3 regions of the Sphingomonas sp. NY01 genome follow, and region 2 is predicted to be linked to each of the others. Evidence: predicted binding sites of a transcription regulator. Region 2 holds the regulator's gene; each other region holds the start of a gene.
What was found. The regulator LexA, encoded in region 2, represses DNA repair genes until DNA is damaged. The targets are predictions, from matches to a motif close to GTTCCNCNCTTGTTCT.
Positions count from the first base shown of each region.

Region 1: the regulator LexA is predicted to act here: its motif matches at 1,871-1,886, upstream of recA (recombinase RecA).
Region 3: the regulator LexA is predicted to act here: its motif matches at 3,375-3,390, upstream of NPJ82_RS08500 (UvrD-helicase domain-containing protein).

Region 1 is NZ_CP101722.1:1,107,583-1,114,740, forward strand. It holds gene NPJ82_RS05490 (hypothetical protein) at 1-350, opposite strand, end outside; gene NPJ82_RS05495 (patatin-like phospholipase family protein) at 514-1,557, shown strand; gene NPJ82_RS05500 (hypothetical protein) at 1,568-1,792, opposite strand; gene recA (recombinase RecA) at 1,961-3,034, shown strand; gene NPJ82_RS05510 (class I SAM-dependent methyltransferase) at 3,189-4,025, shown strand; gene NPJ82_RS05515 (glutathione S-transferase family protein) at 4,022-4,645, shown strand; gene NPJ82_RS05520 (dicarboxylate/amino acid:cation symporter) at 4,652-5,980, opposite strand; gene NPJ82_RS05525 (Xaa-Pro peptidase family protein) at 6,059-7,158, shown strand, end outside.
Region 2 is NZ_CP101722.1:1,410,573-1,417,730, reverse strand. It holds gene NPJ82_RS07050 (aminodeoxychorismate/anthranilate synthase component II) at 1-402, shown strand, start outside; gene trpD (anthranilate phosphoribosyltransferase) at 399-1,394, shown strand; gene trpC (indole-3-glycerol phosphate synthase TrpC) at 1,391-2,170, shown strand; gene moaC (cyclic pyranopterin monophosphate synthase MoaC) at 2,170-2,664, shown strand; gene NPJ82_RS07030 (DUF6356 family protein) at 2,652-2,912, opposite strand; gene NPJ82_RS07025 (molybdopterin molybdotransferase MoeA) at 3,023-4,216, shown strand; gene lexA (transcriptional repressor LexA) at 4,273-4,959, shown strand; gene NPJ82_RS07015 (TonB-dependent receptor) at 5,153-7,158, shown strand, end outside.
Region 3 is NZ_CP101722.1:1,733,136-1,740,293, forward strand. It holds gene NPJ82_RS08485 (sensor histidine kinase) at 1-50, shown strand, start outside; gene NPJ82_RS08490 (response regulator) at 98-487, shown strand; gene NPJ82_RS08495 (glycine zipper 2TM domain-containing protein) at 453-1,013, opposite strand; gene NPJ82_RS08500 (UvrD-helicase domain-containing protein) at 1,092-3,371, opposite strand; gene NPJ82_RS08505 (UrcA family protein) at 3,543-3,854, shown strand; gene NPJ82_RS08510 (inorganic phosphate transporter) at 3,930-5,573, shown strand; gene NPJ82_RS08515 (MFS transporter) at 5,612-6,877, shown strand; gene rsmD (16S rRNA (guanine(966)-N(2))-methyltransferase RsmD) at 6,860-7,158, opposite strand, start outside.

The DNA.
Region 1 (7,158 bases), 300 kb from region 2:
CGGTGAAGATCGGCCTCCGACGTGCGCAGCGCGATGACGTGGCGCCCGACGACGCTTTCGGCCTCCAGCCGCAGCACCTCATGCTGTTCGGGGGCGAGCTTGCGGACCTTGAACCCGCCATCGGGGGTGTAGGCGGCGCGCAGGGCCAGCCCGCCCTTGTCCGGGCGGCGGATGATCAGCCAGACCGAGTCCGCGCCCTGGCAGATGTCGACCGACAGGTCGCCGAGGCCGAACCGGTCGAGCCGCTTCATCGCGCCGCCCATCAGTTCCTCGCGCAGGCCCAGCACATAGGCGCTGACGCCCGGAATGTCCTCAGGGGGCTTGACGATGTCCAATACCGTCGATGACATAAATCCCATCCTCCGGAACCAAATCCGTTAACGCATGTTGTCCTAAGTGACTGAAAACACGTCACTATCTGGCACAACTCGATTGCGACCCGTTGGTTCATGCGATGCGGCGAACGGCGCGTCGCGCGTTGTGGACGGCATGGCAGAGAAGGCTGGAGCATCGATGGGCAGTTGGACCGACGATCATGGTGCGCGGCCCCGCGTCGCGCTGGTGCTGGGTGGGGGCAATGCGCTGGGTGCGTATCAGGCCGGCGTGTTCGAGGCCCTGCAATCGGCAGGGATCGTGCCGGAATGGATCGCGGGCACCTCGATCGGGGCGGTCAACGGCGCGCTGATCTGCGGCAATGCACCCGAGGCACGGCTTGACCGGTTGCGCGACTTCTGGCGGCCGGCGGAAGGCGCCATATCGCCGACCGGGCCCGGAGAGACGGCGCGGCGGACCGCCAGTGTCGCGGAGGCCATGTTATGGGGGCGCGGCGACGTGTTCGCGCCACGCGGGCCCGGTACATGGCCGATGGGTACGCAGGCGCTGTACGATTCGTCGCCGCTGGGGCGGGGCATCGCGCGGCTGGTCGATATCGACCGGCTGAACGACGGCGGGATGCGCTACGCCACGGTGGCGGTCGATCTGGAGACGGGAGCGGAGCGCGTGTTCGACACGCAGGGCGGCCGCGTCGGCGTCGATCATGTGCGGGCAAGCGGTGCACTGTTGCCGCTGTTCCCGCCGGTCAGCGTCGATGGCCGCGACCTGGTCGACGGGGGTACCGCGTCGAACCTGCCGGTCGATCTGGTGCTGGCGGAGCCGGGCGAGGGCGCGTTGCTGTGCATCGCGGTCGACCTGTTACCGCTGGAGGGCGGCGCGGCGCGGACATTGGGCGATTCGTTGCAGCGGATGCAGGACCTGGCCTTTGCCTGTCAGGCGCGGCGGGCGATCGCCGGGTGGCAGCGCGACTATGACCTGCGCGCACGAATACCCGGCGAGACGCCGCGCACGGTGACGTTGATCCACATGGCTTATGGCGGCGAGGAGCGCGAAGTGTCGGGCAAGGCACTGGACTTCTCCGCGCGCTCGATCGGCGAGCGGTGGACACGCGGCGCGCGCGACATGCACCATGTCATCGCGCAACTGGATGCGGGCGAGATCGCCACCGGCCGGTCCGGGCTGACCGTCTACCGCTTTCAGGATGGCGAGCGGCGGGAAGGCTGATCGCGGATCGTCAGGTGACGATCGGATGGCGGCCGCGCAGATCGTCGAGCGTGCGTTCCACCGCGGCATTCTCGCCCGCGGTGCCGGCGGGGGCGAGCGACCAGTTGCAATGGGGATGCGTCTCGGCACTGTAGACGCGCATGTCCCCCAGTACGATCCGCCAGCGACGGCGGGTGCCACCCACCTGTTTCACGAGCGTTGAGAGCAGGATGTCGAGAAGGTCGTCGCGGGTCATGCTGGGGCGCGTTAGCCCCATCGGCGCCTTCAGGGAAGCGAGCATGCGAAAGCGGCGGACAGCGACAAAAATTGTCATGTTCCATCCTTGTTCCGGAGGAACAAAGAGCGTACATAGCGGTCAGCAATTGAACGTAGAAACAGCATGCTCTAGCGAAGGGAGCTTCTGATGGCCGCCAATCTGAAAGTGATCGATACCGGTATGGCAACCCTCAATGCAGACCGGCAAAAGGCGCTAGACGCCGCGCTGGCACAGATCGACCGCGCCTTTGGCAAGGGCTCCGCGATGAAGCTGGGGCAGAAGGAGGCGATGCAGGTCGAGGCGATCTCGACCGGTTCGCTCGGTCTCGACATCGCACTCGGCGTCGGCGGCCTGCCGCGCGGTCGCGTGATCGAGGTCTATGGCCCTGAATCGTCCGGCAAGACGACGCTGGCCCTCCACGTCATCGCCGAGGCGCAGAAGAATGGCGGCACCGCCGCCTTCGTCGACGCCGAACACGCGCTCGACCCGGTCTATGCCAAGAAGCTGGGCGTCAACATCGACGAGCTGATCGTGTCGCAGCCCGACACGGGCGAACAGGCGCTGGAGATCACCGACACGCTGGTCCGCTCCAACGCGATCGACGTGCTGGTGGTCGACTCGGTCGCGGCACTGGTGCCGCGCGCGGAAATCGAGGGCGAGATGGGCGACAGCCATGTCGGCCTGCAGGCGCGCCTGATGTCGCAGTCCCTGCGCAAGCTGACCGGTTCGATCAGCCGTTCGCGCTGCATGGTGATCTTCATCAACCAGCTGCGCATGAAGATCGGCGTGATGTACGGCAACCCGGAGACGACGACGGGCGGCAACGCGCTGAAATTCTATGCGTCCGTTCGTCTCGACATCCGCCGCACCGGCGCGATCAAGGACCGCGAGGAAGTGACCGGCAACGCGACCCGCGTGAAGGTGGTGAAGAACAAGGTCGCGCCGCCGTTCAAGCAGGTCGAGTTCGACATCATGTACGGCGAGGGTATCTCCAAGATCGGCGAGATCCTCGATCTGGGTGTGAAGGCCGGGCTGGTCGAGAAGTCGGGTAGCTGGTTCTCCTACGACTCGGTGCGGATCGGGCAGGGGCGCGAGAACGCCAAGACGTACTTGCGCGAAAACCCGGAAATGGCCGACCGGCTCGAACGCGCCATCCGTCAGCGCACCGACAAGGTCGCCGAGGAGATGATGACCGGCCCGGATGCCGAGGACGACGCCTGAGGGCGGCCCGCGCCTCTCGAATGGGGGCGCGCGGCAGGTCATCTTGCATCATGCCGATGCCGACACGAGAAGGGCCTGCCGATCCGGCGGGCCCTTTGTCGTTTCGGAGACGGAGGGGCCGCGGCCTTTATCGCCGACCAGGAGAATGGAGCGCATGACCGGACGATCCGAATGGCAGTCCCGTGTGGGTCGGGTATGGGCACAGGAATGGCGCCGTACCGATCGCGCGCTGGCGGGCGTGGCCGAGCGGCTGGATGCGGCGATCGCGGCGGTTGCGCCACAAAGCGGCGATGCCGTCGATATCGGCTGCGGCGCGGGCAGCACGACGCTGGCGCTCGCCGCGGCACGACCGGATCTGCGGGTCACCGGGATCGACCTTTCGCCCGATCTGCTCGGCACGGCTCGGGAACGTGGTGAGGGACATGGCAATGTCGCCTTTGTTCAGGGCGACGCGCTGGCGGTCCTGCCGACGCTGGCGCCGCTCGACATGATCGTATCGCGTCACGGCGTGATGTTCTTCGACGATCCGGCCATGGCCTTTGCCCGCATGCGCGCGGCGATGCGGCCGGGCGCGCCGCTGGTCTTTTCTTGCTTCCGGGCGCGGGCCGAGAATGACTGGGCGGTGGCGCTCGACGCAGCGGTGGGCGGTGGGCCGGCCCTGCCCGCTGGCTATGCGCCCGGCCCGTTCGGGTTGGCCGATCGCGCGTTTACGCAGGACATGCTTGGCCGGGCCGGATGGGCGGACATCCGCGCGGCGGCACATGACGTCGCCTACCGCGTCGGCGGCGGAGACGATGCGGTGGAGGACGCACTCGGCTTCTTCGCGCGGATCGGGCCGGCGGCGACGCCGCTTGCCAATGCGGCCCCGGCGGAGCGTTATGCGCTGGAAGCGCGTTTGCGCTCCCTGCTCCATCCGCGCGTCGTGGACGGGGCGATCGATTTCACCGCGGCCATCTGGATCTGGACCGCGACAGCAGGGGAGGCCGCATGATCGTCGTCCATCATCTGGAAAACAGCCGCTCGCAACGCATCCTGTGGATGCTGGAGGAACTGGGGCTGCCCTATGAGGTGAAGCGGTACGAGCGGGACCCCAAGACGATGCTGGCGCCGCGTGAATTGCGCGCGGTGCATCCGCTGGGCAAGTCGCCGGTGATCCAGGATGACGGCGCGGTGGTGGCGGAAACCGGGGCGATCGCCGAATATCTGGTGGAAAAGGCGGACGGGCGACTGGGCGCGCCGTCGCACCGCGAGGCGGCGCTGCGCTATCGCTTCTGGCTGCACTATGCGGAAGGCTCGCTGATGCCGCCGCTGCTCCTGCTGCTGGTGCTCGGGCGTATTCCACTGATGGGCAAGGCCGCGATCAAGCGGGTGCAGCCGATGCTGGACCGGCATCTGGACTATGTGGAGGCGGAGCTGGCGCGACGCCCGTGGTTCGCCGGCGACCAGATGACGGCGGCAGACATCATGATGAGCTTTCCGCTGGAAGCGGCGCGCAAGCGTGGCGGCCTGAACGAAAGCCGCCCGGCGACGATGGCGTGGTTGGACAAGATCCATGCCCGGCCCGCCTATCAGGCGGCGCTGGCGAAGGGCGGCCCCTACACCTTCGCCTGACCGGCTCTAGCGACCGATATCGCGAAAGCTGTCGACGTCCTTGGCGGGGCCGTGGCCGGATGGCGCGTGCAGCGGTTCGATCTCGGCGGGCTCCAACGGATCGAGCCCGCCCTCCCACTTCGACACCACGGTGGCGGCGATGGCGTTGCCGAGGACGTTGGTGGCGGAGCGGCCCATGTCGAGGAAGTGGTCGATGGCGAGGACGAGGAGGAGTCCGGCCTCGGGCAGGTCGAACTGCGCCAGCGTGGCGGCGATCACCACCAGGCTGGCACGCGGTACGCCCGCTATCCCCTTGGACGTGATCATCAATGTCAGCAGCATCGCGATCTGCGTGCCGAGCGTCAGGTCGATGCCGTAGGCCTGCGCGATGAACAAGGACGCGAAGGTCATGTACATCATCGAACCGTCGAGATTGAACGAATAGCCGAGCGGCAGCACGAAACTGGCGATGCGCGGCGGTACGCCGAACCGGTCGAGCGCCTCCAGGGTGCGGGGGAAGGCAGCCTCGGAAGAGGCGGTGGAGAAGGCGAGGAGCGCCGGGTCGCGGACATAGCGCAGCAGCAGGCGGATGCGCGGGCCGACGAGAAGGAAGGCGATGCCGATCAGCACCGCCCACAGCACCGCAAGGCCGACATAGACCGAACCCATGAAATAGGCGAGGCGGCCGATCACGCCGGGCCCCTGTTCGACCAGGGTCGCCGCCACCGCCGCGAACACCGCGACGGGGGCGAAGCGCATCACATAGTCGGTGATCTGGAGCATGACCGCGACCAGCGCCTCGGCCGCCTTCACCAGCGGCGCGGCACGCTCGCCCACCGCGGTGATGGCGACGCCGGCGAAGACGGAGAAGACGACGATCTGGAGGATGTCGTTGGTCGCCATCGCGTCGATGATCGAGGTCGGGAAGATGTGGGTGATGACCTTGGCGGCATCGAACGCGGTCTTGTCGAGGCCGCTGCCCTGGCCGGCGGGGGGGAGCGGCAGGTTGAGCCCGACGCCGGGTTGCAGCAGGTTGACGAGGATGAGCCCCAGGGTCAGCGACAACAGGCTGGCGCTGACGAACCACAAGAGCGACTTCAGCCCGACGCGGCCGAGCGCGCCGGTGTCGCCCATATGCGCGATGCCGACCACCAGCGTGCCGAAGACGAGCGGCGCGATGATCATCTTGATAAGGTGCAGGAAGATCGTGGTCAGCACCGAGAACCAGCCGGCGATCGCCTTCAGCCGCGCGGCCGAGGCCGGTGTCCCGTCCGACAGTCCCGCATTGATCGCCCAGCCGACGACGAGGCCGAGAACCAGCCCCAGAAGGATGAACCGCGTCAACCGCTTCGCCAAGATACACGCTCCCCGGAAATACAGGCCCGCTACCAAGGGGATTGCGGGGCTGCGGTCAAGAACCGTATCGCTTGGGCCATGCCCGCTGTTCTTTCCCGCCGGACGCTGATCGCCGGTGCCGCCACCCTGCCGCTGCTCGCCCGACCGGGGCTGGTGCGCGCGGCCGACACCGACCTGTCGACGCTGCGCGACATGACGGTCAGGGCCAGGCCGATCGATGCGGCGGAGCGTGCCGCGCGGCTGGCGCGGGCGCAAGGATTGATGCGCGCGAACGGGATCGGCGCGGTGTTGATCGAGCCGGGATCGTCGCTGGTCTATTTCACCGGCGTCCGCTGGGGGCGGAGCGAGCGGCTGACCGCGGCGGTGCTGCCGGTGGAGGGGCCGCCGTGCATCGTCACGCCGTTCTTCGAAGAGCCGTCGGTCCGCGAAACGCTGGGCGTGCCGGCGGAGGTGCGGGTGTGGCAGGAGGATCAGGACCCGCTGGCGGTGGTCGCCGGTTACTTGCGCGACCGCAAGCTGGCGGCGGGCACGATCGGGATTGAGGAAACGGCGCGCTTCTTCGCGTTCGACGGGCTGGCACGCGCGCTGCCGGAGGCGAAGCTGGTGTCCGCCAATCCGGTGGTGCGCGGGTGCCGGATGGTGAAGACGCCGGCCGAGATCGCGCTGATGCAGATGGCGACGGACGTGACGATGGCGGCGTATCGCTTCGTCTTTCCGCGCGTCGAGGCGGGGATGACCGGGCTGGACATCGCGGCCCTGATGAACGCCGCGACGCGCGCGCTGGGCGGCAGTCCGGAGTTCAGCCTGGTGCTGGTCGGCGAGGCATCGGCCTACCCTCACGGATCGAAACAGGTCCACCGGGTGGGTGAGGGGCAGGTGGTGCTGATGGATTGCGGCTGTACCGTGCAGGGTTATCAGTCGGACGTGTCGCGCACCTGGGTGCACGGCACCGCCAGCAAGGCGCAGCGCACCGTGTGGGAACAGGTGGCACAGGCGCAGCAACTGGCCTTTGCGACCGCCAAAGTGGGCCTGGCCGCCGGGCAGGTCGACGACGCGGTGCGGCGCTTTTACGCGAAACTGGGTTACGGCCCGGATTACAAGCTGCCGGGCCTGTCGCACCGGACGGGGCACGGCATCGGCATGGACGGGCACGAACCGGTCAACCTGGTGCGCGGAGA
Region 2 (7,158 bases):
GTCGCCGCCTGTGCCGATGCCGGCCGCCCCCTGCTCGGCGTGTGCCTGGGGCATCAGGCGATCGGCCAGCATTTCGGCGGCAAGGTGGAGCGCGGCGGGCTGATGCATGGCAAGACCTCGCCCGTGCTGCATGACGGCTCGGGCATGTTCGCAGGGCTCCCCTCGCCCTTCACCGCGACGCGCTACCATTCGCTGATCGTCAACGACGTGCCCGACAGCCTGATCGTCAATGCGCGCGCGCAGGACGGCGCAGTGATGGGCTTCCGCCACGCGCATCTGCCGATCCACAGCGTGCAGTTCCATCCCGAAAGCATCGCCACCGAACATGGCCACGCCATGCTCGCCAACTTCCTCCGCGAAGCGGGGATCGCCTACCGCATGCCCGCGCATCTCGCGGCATGACCACGGTTTCCCTGCTCCCCGATACCGCCTCGCCGCTGTCGCGCGAGTCGGCCCGCGTCGCCTTTGCCGACATCCTTGACGGCCGCGCCACCGAGGCGGCGATCATCGTCTTCCTGACCGGCCTGACCGAACGCGGCGAGACCGCGATCGAGATCGCCGAGGCTGCGCGCGCCCTGCGCGAGCGGGTCGTCCCGATCCAGGCGCCACCCGGCACCGTCGATGTCTGCGGCACCGGTGGCGATGGTCATCATACGCTCAACGTCTCGACCGCGGTGGCGCTCGTCGTCGCCGCGCTCGGCGTGCCCGTCGCCAAGCATGGCAACCGTGCCGCCTCGTCCAAGGCGGGCGCCGCCGACACGCTGGAAGCGCTCGGCCTCGACATGGACCGCGCCGGCGCGGTGGCGGAGGCCAGCCTTGCCGATCTGGGCATCGCCTTCCTGTTCGCGGCCAATCATCACCCCGCGATGAAGCGGATCACGCCGATCCGCCGCACGATCGGCCGCCGCACCATCTTCAACCTGATGGGCCCACTCGCCAATCCGGCGCACGTCACCCGCCAGCTCATCGGCATCGCCCGCCCCGACTATGCCCCGCTCTATGCGGAGGCGCTGAACCAGCTCGGCACCCAGGCCGCACTGGTCGTCTCGGGCGAGGAGGGGCTGGACGAACTCTCCGGCGCCGGCCCCAGCATCGCCGTCTCGGTCGGGACGCTCACCGCACCCGCGACGATCACGCCCGAGGATGCCGGCCTGCCCCGCCATCCCGTCTCCGCGATCCGCGGCGGCGACGCCGCCCACAACGCCGCCGCGCTTCAGCGCCTGCTCGCCGGTGAGGAAGGCGCCTACCGCGACGCGGTGCTGCTCAACGCCGCCGCCGCGCTCCTCGTCGCGGGGCACAGCACGACGCTGGGCCGTGGCGCGGTCGCCGCTGCCCGCGTGCTGGACGACGGCGCCGCCGCCCGCCTGCTCGATCAATGGATTGCCTACCGATGACGACGATGCTCGACCGCATCCTGGAAACCAAGCGCGCCGATGTCGCCGCGCGCAAGGCGACGATCTCGCACGCCGATCTCGACCAGCGGATCGCCGGGCAAAGCGCCCCGCGCGGCTTTCGCGCCGCGCTCGATGCAAGGACCGGCCACGCGCTTATCGCCGAGGTAAAGAAGGCAAGCCCCTCCAAGGGCCTTATCCGCGAGGATTTCGATCCCGTTGCCCATGCCCGCGCCTATGAAGCCGGCGGGGCCGCCTGTTTGTCGATCCTGACCGACGAACGCTGGTTCCAGGGATCGGACGCCTATCTGGAGGCGGGCCGAAACGCCGTGTCGATCCCCGTGCTGCGCAAGGATTTCATGATCGACCCGTGGCAGGTGCACGAGGCACGCGCGCTGGGCGCCGATGCCATCCTCATCATCGTCGCCGCGCTGGACGACGCGCAGATGCAGGAGATCGAGGCGGCGGCCCTCGAATGCGGGATGGACGCGCTGGTCGAGGTGCACGACCTGTCCGAGATGGAGCGCGCCGCGCGCCTCCGCTCGCGTCTGATCGGCGTCAACAACCGCAACCTGAAGACGTTCGAGGTGAACTTCCAGAACACCTATGATCTGGTCGGCTACGCGCCGCAGGGCTGCACCTTCGTGGCCGAAAGCGGCCTCACCAGCCGTGCCGACCTCGATGCGATGGCGCAGCACGGCATCCACTGCTTCCTGATCGGCGAAGCGCTGATGCGGCAGGCCGATGTCGAGGCCGCGACCCGCGCGCTGGTCGGTTGATGCCGGGGCTGACGCATATCGACGCGGACGGCGCGGCCCGCATGGTCGATGTCGGCGACAAGGCGGTGACGCAGCGCCAGGCGGTCGCGTCGGGTCGCATCACCATGTCGCGGCAAGCGGCCACCGCCATTGCCGAGGGTCGCACGAAGAAGGGCGACGTGCTGGCGGTCGCCCGCGTCGCCGGCATCATGGCGGCCAAGCGGACCAGCGACCTGATCCCGCTCTGCCACCCGCTGCCGCTGACGAAGATCGAGATCGATCTGGCGCTGGACGACAGCGGCGTCACCGCCACCGCGACCGCCGCCACGGCGGGGCAGACGGGGGTGGAGATGGAGGCGCTGACCGCGGTGTCCGTCACGCTGCTGACGCTGTACGACATGGCCAAGGCGCTCGACAAGGCGATGGTCCTGTCCGATATCCGCCTCCTCGCCAAGCAGGGGGGCAAGTCGGGCGACTGGGTCGCCCCTGTGGGCGCAGCTGCTCAGATTTCGTAGCAGAACCCGTCGCGCGCAGCGGCCGCCTGCCCGGCCCGACCGCTCATCCGCGCATGCAGCCGCCGGATCGTGTCACTGCCCGTGGTGGTGAACAGCGCCGGCACCGCGGCATGCACCATGCAGGCCAGCCCGCCGCCCAGCATCGCCAGCCCGAACCGGCTCGCGGTGCGCGCATGGTCGAGATAGCTTTCACCCACCGCACGCGGGTGCCGGGCGAAAACGGTATCGAGAACGGAAAGGGCTCGCATCGGCTTCTCCTTGGGCGGATAGGATATCGCATCCGTCCATCAGGGATCAACCACGGACCCTTGCCGCCCCGACGCCGTTCTCCCCCGGCCGCTTTGCGAAGGATATCGCCATTTCCGCCGCCACCCCGCTCGTTCCCGTCACGCAGGCACAGGCACGCCTGCTCGCGCTCGCCGTGCCCGTGTCCACCGAAACGCTGCCGCTGCGCGACGCGGCGGGTCGCTGGGCCGCGGCCGACATCGTCGCCGCCCGCACGCAACCCGCGGCCGACCTGTCGGCGATGGACGGCTATGCGATCCGCTTCGACGACATGCCCGGCCCGTGGCAGGTGATCGGCGAAAGCGCCGCCGGGCGCCCCTTCGACGCATCGGTCGGCGCACGCCAGGCGACCCGTATCTTCACTGGCGCCGCCCTGCCCCCCGGCACCGATACCGTGCTGATCCAGGAAGAGGCCGGGCGCGACGGCGCCAGCCTGACCCTCACCGGCGAAGGCCCGGCGCACGCCGGACGCAACGTCCGCCCCCGCGGGCTCGACTTCCACACCGGCCAGCGGCTGGTCGCCGCGGGCGAGCGTCTCACCCCCGCCCGCATCGCCGTCGCCGCGACGGGCGGGGTCGCCGTCCTCCCCGTCCGCCGCCGCGTGCGCGTCGCGATCGCCGCCACCGGGGACGAGCTGGTCGCGCCGGGCAGCGACGCCAGCGGCCTTGCGCTCCCCGAATCGAACGGCGTCATGCTCGCCGCGATGCTGGGCGACCTGCCGGTGGAGATCATCGACCTCGGCATCCTGCCCGACGACCTGGACGCGCTGACCCGCGCCTTTGCCGGCGTGCGCGCCGACCTGCTCGTCACCACCGGCGGCGCCTCGGTCGGCGATCACGACCTCGTCCGCCCCGCGCTCGCCGCGGCCGGTGGCACCATCGACTTCTGGCGCATCGCGCTGCGCCCCGGCAAGCCGATGATGGCCGGCCGGCTTGGCGACGCGCTCGTGCTTGGCCTGCCCGGCAATCCCGTATCCGCCTTTGTCACCGCCATGCTGTTCGTGAAGCCCCTCGTCGCCGCCTTGGCCGGCGCCGCCGACCCGCTCCCCCGCCCGGCCCTCGCCCTGCTCGGCGAAACCCTCCCCGCCAACGGCCCGCGCACCGACTATCTGCGCGCCGAACTCCGCGACGGCCGCGCCTACGCCTCCACCATCCAGGACAGTTCCATGCTCCTGACCCTCGCCCGTTCCACCTGCCTGATCGTGCGCGAGCCGCACGCCCCCCCGGCACAGGCGGGCGACTCGGCGGAAATCCTGCCCCTCGCTTGACGCAAGCCGAAACGTTCCTTATAAGTTCCACGTCTGTTCTGGACGGAGGTTCCGCGATGCTCACGCGCAAGCAGCACGAGCTGATCTGCTTCATCAATGACCGGTTGACGGAGACGGGCGTGTCCCCGTCGTTCGAGGAGATGAAGGACGCGCTCGACCTCAAGTCGAAGTCGGGGGTCCACCGCCTGATCTCCGCGCTGGAGGAACGCGACTTCATCCGCCGCCTGCCCAACCGCGCCCGCGCGCTGGAGGTGCTGCGCATGCCGGAGCGCCCGGCCGAGCCGAAGGCGGCTGCGGCACCGGCGTCGCCCGTCGGCACCACCGCGCCCGCCGCCGCCGCCAGCCCGATCCCGGCCAACGACGTGCTGGAAATCCCGCTGCACGGCCGCATCGCCGCCGGCCTGCCGATCGAGGCGTTCGAGGGGTCCTCGACACTGGCCGTCCCGGCCGCGCTGCTCGGCTCGGGCGAGCATTATGCGCTGGAGGTATCGGGCGATTCGATGGTCGAGGCGGGTATCCTCGATGGCGACTACGCTCTGATCCGCCGCACCGAAACCGCGCGCGATGGCGAGATCGTGGTCGCGCTGATCGACGACAGCGAGGCGACGCTGAAATATTTCCGCCGCGAGGGCGCGATGGTGCGGCTCGATCCCGCCAACCGCTCCTATGATCCGCAGCGTTATGCGCCCGCGCAGGTTCGGGTGCAGGGCAAGCTGTCCGGCCTTCTCCGCCGCTACGACTGATCGCGGCGGAACATGACCGCGCCGGTCCCGCCGATGTCGCACGCATCGCGAGACCGGGGCCGGTCATGCGATTATCGTACGCGCCTTCCCCCGCGTCACCATTTGGCCGCGCAATTGTAGCGATCCGGTAACCAAATCACGTCACCAGCCCCGCCAAAGGGGCGCAATGTCGCCCCATAGGGGGACGACGATCATGACCGCACATATCTGGCGCGCCGGTGCCGCATCCATCGCGCTTCTCGCCGCGCAGCACGCCACCGCCCAGGTCGCCGACACGGCAACGCTGGTCGCCGACAACCCCGCTCCCGGCGGCGACGGACAGGACATCGTCGTCCTCGGCTTCGGCCAGACCCGTCAGGTGCAGACGATCACCGCCGCCGATCTGGAACGCCTGCCGCCGGGTACCTCGCCGCTGAAGGCCGCCGCCAAGCTGCCCGGCGTCAATTTCCAGTCCGCCGACGCGTTCGGTGCCTATGAATGGTCGACGCGCATCTCGCTGCGCGGCTTCAACCAGAACCAGCTCGGCTTCACGCTCGACGGCGTGCCGCTCGGCGACATGAGCTATGCCAACGTCAACGGCCTGCACATCAGCCGCGCGATCATTTCCGAAAATATCGGCAGCACCACCGTTGCGCAGGGTGCGGGCGCGCTCGGCACCGCCTCGACCAGCAATCTGGGCGGCACGCTGCAGTTCGAAAGCCGCGCCCCTGCCGACACCGCCGATCTGGTCGCCTCCGGCACCTATGGCAGCAACGACACGGTTCGTGCCTTCGTCCGCGCCGATAGCGGCGATCTGGGGGGCGGGCTCAAGGGCTATCTGTCTTATGGCTACCTGACCACCGACAAGTGGAAGGGCTTTGGCAGCCAGCGCCAGCATCAGGCGAATGCCAAGCTGGTCAAGGAGATGGACGGGCTCGGCAGCATCACCGGCTTTGTCAATTTTTCCGACCGGCGCGAGATCGACTATCAGGATCTCAGCCTCGGCATCATCGCACGCCGCGGCCTGCGGAACGACAATATCGGCAACGATTATCCGCTGGCGATCCGCATCGCGCAGGTGTTCAACAACCAGAACGCTCGCGCCGCCAACCCCGCCGCCGCGCTGCCCTTCCCCGGTGCCGGTCTCGCCTTCCCCACCGGCATCGGCACCGTCGACGACGTCTATTTCAACGCCGCAGGTCTTCGCCGCGACTGGCTGGGCGGCCTCACCTTCGACATGCGCCTCGCCCCCACCCTCACCCTCACCACCACCAGCTACTACCACCACAACAAGGGCCAGGGCTCCTGGATCACTCCCTATCTCGCCACCCCGGCCGGCGCACCCGACGATGCCGGCCAACCCATCACCGCCCCCGCCCCGCTGTCCTACCGGACGACCGAATATGGCATCGACCGCGCCGGCAATGTCACGCGCCTGGCCTATGACCTGGGCCCCAATCGCTTCGAAGTCGGCGGCTGGTACGAGAGCAACACCTTCCGCCAGGCGCGGCGCTTCTACGGGCTGGCCGGCGGCACCGTGCCGAACCGCGACGTACTCCGCTTCCAGGACAATCCCTTCGCCACCCAGTGGAACGGCAAATACGATACCGAGACGCTGCAATATTTCATCGCGGACTCGCTCGATATCGGCCGGCTGACGATCAACGCCGGGTGGAAGGGCACGCGCGTGCGCAACCAGGCGAACCTCCTGACCGGTACGCTCGTCGCTGGCCGGATCGAGTCCAAAGACTGGTTCCTCCCGCAAGCCGGCCTCGTTTTCCGCCTCGGCTCGGGCGCCGAAATGTTCGGCAGCTATTCGGAAAACATGCGCGCCTTCGTGTCGTCCGCCACCTCCGGCCCGTTCGCGACCACCCAGACCGGCTTTGATGCGATCCGCGGCACGGTGCGCCCCGAAACCTCGAAAACGGCGGAGGGCGGCGTGCGCCTGCGTCGCGGCGGGCTGCAACTGTCGGCGGTCGGCTATTATATCGACTTCTCGAACCGCCTGCTCGTCTTCGCCAACGGGTCGAGCATCCAGGGCAATCCGCCGACGCTCAACAATGCGGGCGACGTCGAAAGCTACGGCGCGGAGGCATCCGCCTTCTACAGCATCCCCACGACGCCCTTGTCGCTGTTCGCCAGCTATTCCTACAACCGCGCCACCTATCAGGACGATGTCCTGAGCGCCGCCGGCGCCGTGCTGTCCCCGACCGCCGGGCG
Region 3 (7,158 bases), 320 kb from region 2:
GTTTTGCGGCACATTTCCGTGCCCCTTTGGTACAGGTACAGCAGACGTAAAGCTTGAGGCGGGTAGCGGGCGGACCCTACACCGCTACCGAATAGCCATGACCATGTCCGCCATCCCTCCTGTGATCCTCGTCGTGGCAGATCAGCCCCTGCTGACCCTTGCTGCGGTGGATCTGGCGGAACAGGCGGGGTTCATGGTGGTGACGGCTCGCGATGCGCAGGATGCCGTCGCGCGGCTCGGCGAGCGGAGCGATATCGGCATCGTGCTTGCCGATCTGGACCGGCCGGGCAGGGCGCGTGGCGCCGAACTGGCCGCCGTGATTGCCCGGCAATGGCCGGCGATACGCGTTCTTGTTCTCACCGATCGCGTCGATCAGGTGCCGGGCGATAAGGCGACACCGACGATCATCCGGCCCTGTGCGGACCGGGTGATCGTGGCCGCATTGACGGCGCTCAGCGGCAGCGGATCTGCCGGTTCTGGTCGATAGACCGCCCCGCCAATGCACCCGCAGCGCCGCCCAGTAACGTTCCCACCACCCGACTGCGCCCGCCATCAATGACATTGCCGAGGATGCCGCCGGCGGCACCACCGACGATCAGTCCGGTGGTGCCGTCGGAACGGCGGCAATAATAACGCCCGTCGGTACCGGCATAGACGCGCTCGTCCGATGACAGGGTACGCTCCCGGTAATTGCCGCTGCGATAGTCGGGCGCCGGATCGTAAAAGGGTTCGTCCCCGTCATAGCCATCGGCTGGAATGGCCGGCGCCGCGCGGTAGCCGCCGGGCCCGGCCTGCGACTGGTATCGCCCATCGTCCCGCGCACCGGGGAACTCCCGGTAATCGTCACCCGTGCGGCGCGACTGATACAGATCCACCTCTTGCCGGTAGCGCTGATATTCGCGGTCGAAACGCTCCTGCGCGGCGCGGAAGCGGGCTTCATCCGACGCGCTTTGGGCGGCGGCTGGCGTCACGGCAGCGACCAGGGTGATGGCGAGCAGGAGCGAGGTCTTCATGGGTGCGGTCCTCTGGCGCCCGACGGCCGGGCGACCAGAGCGATACGGACTGCCATCGATACGGTTCCTGAACGACGCTCAGCCAGGTGTGACGAAGCTGTCCATCACCCGCTTGCGACCGGCCTGCTCGAAATCGATCTCCAGCTTGTTGCCCTCGATCGCGGCGATCACCCCATAGCCGAACTTCTGGTGGAAGACGCGCTGGCCCAAAGAAACGTCGCTACGCCCCTTGTTGCCCAGGCTGACCGCGCTGGCGCGGGCCTCCACGATCCGCTGCGGCTTGGTGGAGAAGGTCGAGTTGGTGGCGGCGGCGCGCTGCCAGCCGGGTCCGCGACCGGTGCCGCGCGAAACGTCGGCAAAGGGATCGGCATGTTCGGTCCAGTTGGCACGCCACAGGCTCTCGCCACCCGACATCGTCGTCTCCGCATCGATATGCTCGGGCGGCAGTTCGGCGACGAAGCGGCTGGGCAGGCTGGATGTCCATTGCCCATAGATCCGCCGATTGGCCGCATGGAGGATCGTCGCCCGGCGCCGCGCGCGGGTGATCCCGACATAGGCGAGGCGGCGTTCCTCCTCCAGGCTGCGCGTGCCACCCTCGTCCAGCGCGCGCTGTGACGGAAACAGGCCTTCCTCCCAGCCCGCGAGGAACACGGTGTCGAATTCGAGACCCTTGGCCGCGTGCATCGTCATGATCGTGATCTGCGGCTCGCGCGCGGCGCCCTCGGTATCCATGACCAGACTGACATGGTCGAGGAACGCGCCAAGCGATTCGTAATCCTCCATCGCACGGACGAGTTCGGACAGGTTCTCCAGCCGGCCGGCGGCTTCGGCCGACTTCTCGGCCTGCCACATCGCGGTGTAGCCGCTTTCATCGAGCAGCTGGCGGGCCAGTTCGGCATGGGGCAGATCGCGTGCCATGTCGCGCCAGCGGGCGATATCGCCGACCAGATTGCCGAGCGAGCGACGCGCCTGCGGCGTCAGTTCGTCGGTATCGAGGATCCGCGCGGAGGCGATGGTAAGCGGCACGCGTTCGGCGCGGGCAAGCTGATGGATCTTGGCCAGCGCCTTGTCGCCCAGCCCTCGCTTGGGGACATTGACGATGCGCTCGAAAGCCAGGTCGTCGGCCGGTTGGTTGACGACGCGCAGATAAGCGAGCGCATCGCGGATTTCGGCACGTTCGTAGAAGCGCAGGCCCCCGACGATCCGATAGGGCAGGCCGATCGCGATGAACCGGTCCTCGAACTCGCGGGTCTGATGCTGTGCGCGGACGAGGATGGCGATATTGTCGAGCGAGGTGCCGTCCCGGCGTGCCGCCTCGATCTCCTCGCCGACCCGGCGCGCCTCCTCCGGCCCGTCCCAGACACCCAGCACCCGAACCTTCTCGCCGACATCGAGTTCGGTCCACAGCGTCTTGCCGAGGCGCCCACCATTGTTGGCGATCACGCCGGACGCGGCGCCCAGTATGTGGGGGGTCGAGCGGTAATTCTGTTCGAGGCGGATGACCTTTGCGCCCGGAAAGTCCTTTTCGAACTTCAGGATGTTCTCGACCTGGGCACCCCGCCACGAGTAGATGGATTGGTCATCGTCCCCGACGCAGGCGATGTTGCGCCGGGCCTGGGCCAGCAGGCGCAGCCACAGATACTGGACGCTGTTGGTGTCCTGATACTCGTCCACCATGATATAGCGGAAGCGCTGCTGATAGGCTTCCAGCACCTCGCGGTTGGTGCGCAGGACGGTCAGCATGTGGAGCAGCAGATCGCCGAAGTCGCAGGCATTCACCGCGCGAAGCCGCGTCTGATATTGTTCGTACAGTTCGCCGCCGCGGCCATTGGCGTAGCGCTCGCTCTCCCCGGCATCGACGTCGCCGGACGTGAGGCCCTTGTTCTTCCATTCGTCGATCAGGCCGGCGAGACTGCGCGCGGGGAACCGCTTTTCGTCGATATCGGCCGCGATGATGAGCTGTTTCAGCAAGCGCAATTGATCGTCGGTGTCGAGGATGGTGAAGTTTGACTGAAGCCCGACCAGTTCGGCATGGCGACGCAGCATCTTCGCGCCGATGGCGTGAAAGGTGCCCAGCCACGGCATTCCTTCCACGGCTTCACCGACAAGACGGCCGACCCGCTCGCGCATCTCTCGCGCCGCACGGTTGGTGAAGGTGACGGCCAGGATTTCCGACGGCCACGCCTTGCGCGTGTAGAGCAGGTGCGCCAGCCGCGCGGTCAGCGCCGCGGTCTTGCCGGTGCCCGCGCCGGCCAGCATCAGCACCGGACCATCGGTGGTCAACACCGCCTCGCGCTGCTGATCGTTCAGGTTGCGCAGATAGGGCGGATCGGCGGGCGTCGGCTGCGGGAGACTCATCGGCGAACAGGTAGGGAACGACGCGCCAAGGAGCAAGCGCGACCGACACGTCACGGCGCTGACGCATGATCGTAGCGGGCGCGCAACGAATCGCATCTAATGGCGTCGCGGTGTGCCGATGACCGGGCGTGAAGGCCGGCAGAACAGGCACCATCCACAGGAGCCACCATCATGAATAGCCTTATTCCGACCGCCCTTGCGGCGGCGTTGTTCGCGTGCCTGCCGTCCGCCGCCGTCGCGCAGGATCGTCAGCCCGTGCGCGCCCAGGTGCGTCACGGCGATCTTGATCTTTCCCGTGCCGATCACCGTGCCATGCTGGATGCGCGGGTGCGCCGTGCCGCGCACGCCGCCTGCGGTCAGCAGGGACGCGAGTTGAAGGTGATCGCGGACATCCGCCGGTGCGAAGCGGAGATGCGGCGCGATGGGTCGGTTCAGATCGCTACTCTGGTGGCACGGGCGCCCGTTGCGCTGGCCGGTCGCTGACATCCCGTATCGAATTGGGACGTACCGCTAATCCATGTCATCATTCTGTCACCCAAGGGGCGCAGGCCGCATTCCATGACAAGCATTGCGCTGGATCGTGGGGACGCGCCTGCGTCCACTCACAGGGGGCCCCGGCTGGATGGCGGATGGCATCCGGGGGGACGCTGGGCTTTTCTGGCATTGCTGATCGGCGGGCTGGCCTATGCCGGGGTGAGCGTGGCCGCCGACACGGCCGAGGTGGGCGCGCCCCTGGCGGGCGGCGTGTTCCTGTTTCTAGGGCTGGCGCTGCTGATCGCGCTCGGCTTCGAATTCGTGAACGGCTTCCACGATACCGCCAACGCGGTGGCGACCGTGATCTACACGCATGCATTGCCCGCCCCCGTGGCGGTGGTGTGGTCGGGGGTGTTCAACTTCCTGGGCGTCATGGCCTCGAGCGGGGCGGTCGCCTATTCCATCATCACCTTGCTCCCCATCGACCTGATCCTGCACGTCGGCTCTCTCGGCGGCTTCGCCATGATCTTCGCGCTGCTACTCGCGGCCGTGCTGTGGAACCTGGCGACATGGTTCGTCGGATTGCCCAACTCCTCCAGTCACGCCCTGATCGGGTCGATCCTGGGTGTGGGACTGGCGCATCAGTGGCTGACCGCGGCGCCAGGATCGGGCGTGGACGGCGCGCAGGTGCGCAAGGTGCTGTCTGCCTTGTTGTTCAGCCCGGTGGTCGGTTTCGTCGGCGCGATGTTGTTGCTGCTGGTGATGAAGCGCTTCCTGAAGAACCCGGTGCTGTACCGCGAACCCGTGGGGCAGACGCCGCCGCCAAAGGGCATTCGTGCGCTGCTGATCTTTACCTGCAGCGCGGTCAGCTTCGCGCATGGCGGCAATGACGGGCAGAAAGGCATGGGGCTTATCATGCTGATCCTGATCGGCTGTGCACCAACCGCCTATGCGCTCAACCGAACAATGCCGGAAAGCGCCACCTCTGCCTTTGTGGCGACGGCCGAGGCCGCGGCGCGCGCCTATGCCGACAAGGCGGGCACGACGCTGCCGACCGTCGACGCGGCAAGGGGAACGATCACCGAGGCCCTGCGCCTGAAACACGTGGCGAAACCAGCGGTCTATGCCGGGCTGGCAACGCTGTCCCGCGATGTCGCCGCCCGGATCGACGATTACGGCGCATTGAGCAAGGTGCCCGCGGCGGCAGTGCCGAACCTGCGCAACGACATGTATCTGGTGTTCGATGCGACCAAGCTGGTGATAGCCGATCCCGCCGCGCAGGCACGGTTCACCGCAGCGGAAGTCGCGACGCTGAAATCCTATGACGAGGGTCTGGAGCGTGGCACGCGCTATATTCCATTCTGGGTAAAGGTGACGGTCGCGCTTGCCCTGGGGCTGGGCACGATGGTCGGCTGGCGGCGGATCGTGGTGACGGTCGGCGAGAAGATCGGGAAGACGCACCTGACCTATGGCATGGGTGCGGCGGCCGAGCTGATGGCGGCTTCCACCATCCTGCTCGCGGAACGCTTCGGCGCGCCGGTATCGACGACCCATATCCTGTCGTCCGGCGTGGCGGGTGCATCGGTGGCGAACGGCGCCGGGCTGCAGCGGCGGACGATCCGTAACATGGCATTGGCTTGGCTGATGACGCTGCCCGCGGCCATGCTGCTTTCCGGCTTGCTCTACTGGCTGTTGCTGGGTTTCGTGAGGATTGTCGGCGCCGCGTGAACGTTTGCATCGGCACGGGACTGGGCTAGGCCGGGGGCATGGATAGTCCTGCCTCCCACCGCCGCATCCTGCTCGCCAGTCTGACCGGGACCGCTGTCGAATTCTACGACTTCTATATCTATGCGACGGCGGCGGCGCTGGTGTTCGGGCCGTTGTTCTTCCCGGCATCATCCCCGGCGGCACAGTTGATGCTGTCCTATGCCAGTTTCGGTTTGGCGTTTGTGGCGCGGCCGGTGGGGGCGGTGGCTTTCGGGCATTTCGGGGATCGGGTCGGGCGCAAGTCGACGCTGGTGGCGAGCCTGATGCTGATGGGAGGGTCGACCGTCGCGATCGCGTTTCTGCCGACCCATGCGCAAGCCGGGTGGGTCGCGCCGTTGCTGCTCTGCCTGTTGCGGCTGGGGCAGGGGCTGGGGCTCGGCGGGGAGTGGGGCGGGGCGGCGCTGCTGGCGGTGGAGAATGCGCCGCCGCATCGGCGCAACACCTGGGGCATGTTTCCGCCGCTCGGAGCGCCGGTGGGCTTCATCGCGGCCAACGGTTTCTTTCTGATCCTGGGCCTGCTGCTGACCGACGAGCAGTTCCGCGCCTGGGGATGGCGCCTGCCGTTTCTGGCAAGTTCGGTGCTGGTGGCGCTGGGCTTGTGGGTGCGCTTGCGACTGACCGAAACGCCGGCCTTTGCCGAGGCCAAGGCGGCAGAAGCGCTGCCCAAGGTGCCGGCCGCGACCTTATTTGCACATCACCTGCGTCCGGTCCTTGCCGGCACTGCGGCGGTGGTGGCTTGCTTTGCGATCTTCTATCTCGCGACGGCCTTTGCGCTCGGCTACGGCACGACCGTACTGGGGCATGGACGCGAGGCGTTTCTGGGCGTGCAACTGGTCGCGATCCTGTTCCTGGCGGTAGGCGTGATCGTGTCCAGCGTGATGGCGGACCGGCGCGGGCCGCCGATGATGCTGGCGCTGGGTTTTTGCGGATGTATCGTGGTCGGGCTGGCGATGGGGCCGATGCTCGGGGCGGCGTCGCTGGCGGTCGTCTTCGTGTGGCTGGCGGCGGCGCTGTTCGTGATGGGCTTCGCCTATGGCCCGCTGGGTGGATGGTTGCCGGCGCTGTTTCCGGCGGGTGTGCGCTATACCGGCGTGTCGATGACGTTCAACCTGGGCGGGATCATCGGCGGCGCACTCGCACCCGTCGCCGCGCAGGCGTTGAGCGAGCGCGGCGGGCTGAACATGGTCGGGCTGTATCTGGTCGCGGCAGGTGTGCTGAGCCTCACCGGGCTGGCGCTGCTGCGCCGCTCACCCGTTCAGGCGTAACAGCGTCAGCCGGGCCTTGCCGTGGACGCGGGTGGCGTCGACGGTGTAGCCCGCGGCGGTGACCTCTTCCTGCTTGGCGGTTTCCAGGCTGACCCAGGTGGCGGGACCGATCCAGCCGAGCCGCGCCAGCTTGTCCAGCGCGACGTGGCCCCCACCGGTGCCGTAAGGCGGGTCCATCAGCACCAGATCGAGCGGTGCTGGCGCCTGGCCGAGCGCCAGCACGGAGGTGGCGCGCACATCGGCGCGGACCTCCAGCTTCGCCAGATTGCCGCGCAGCGCAT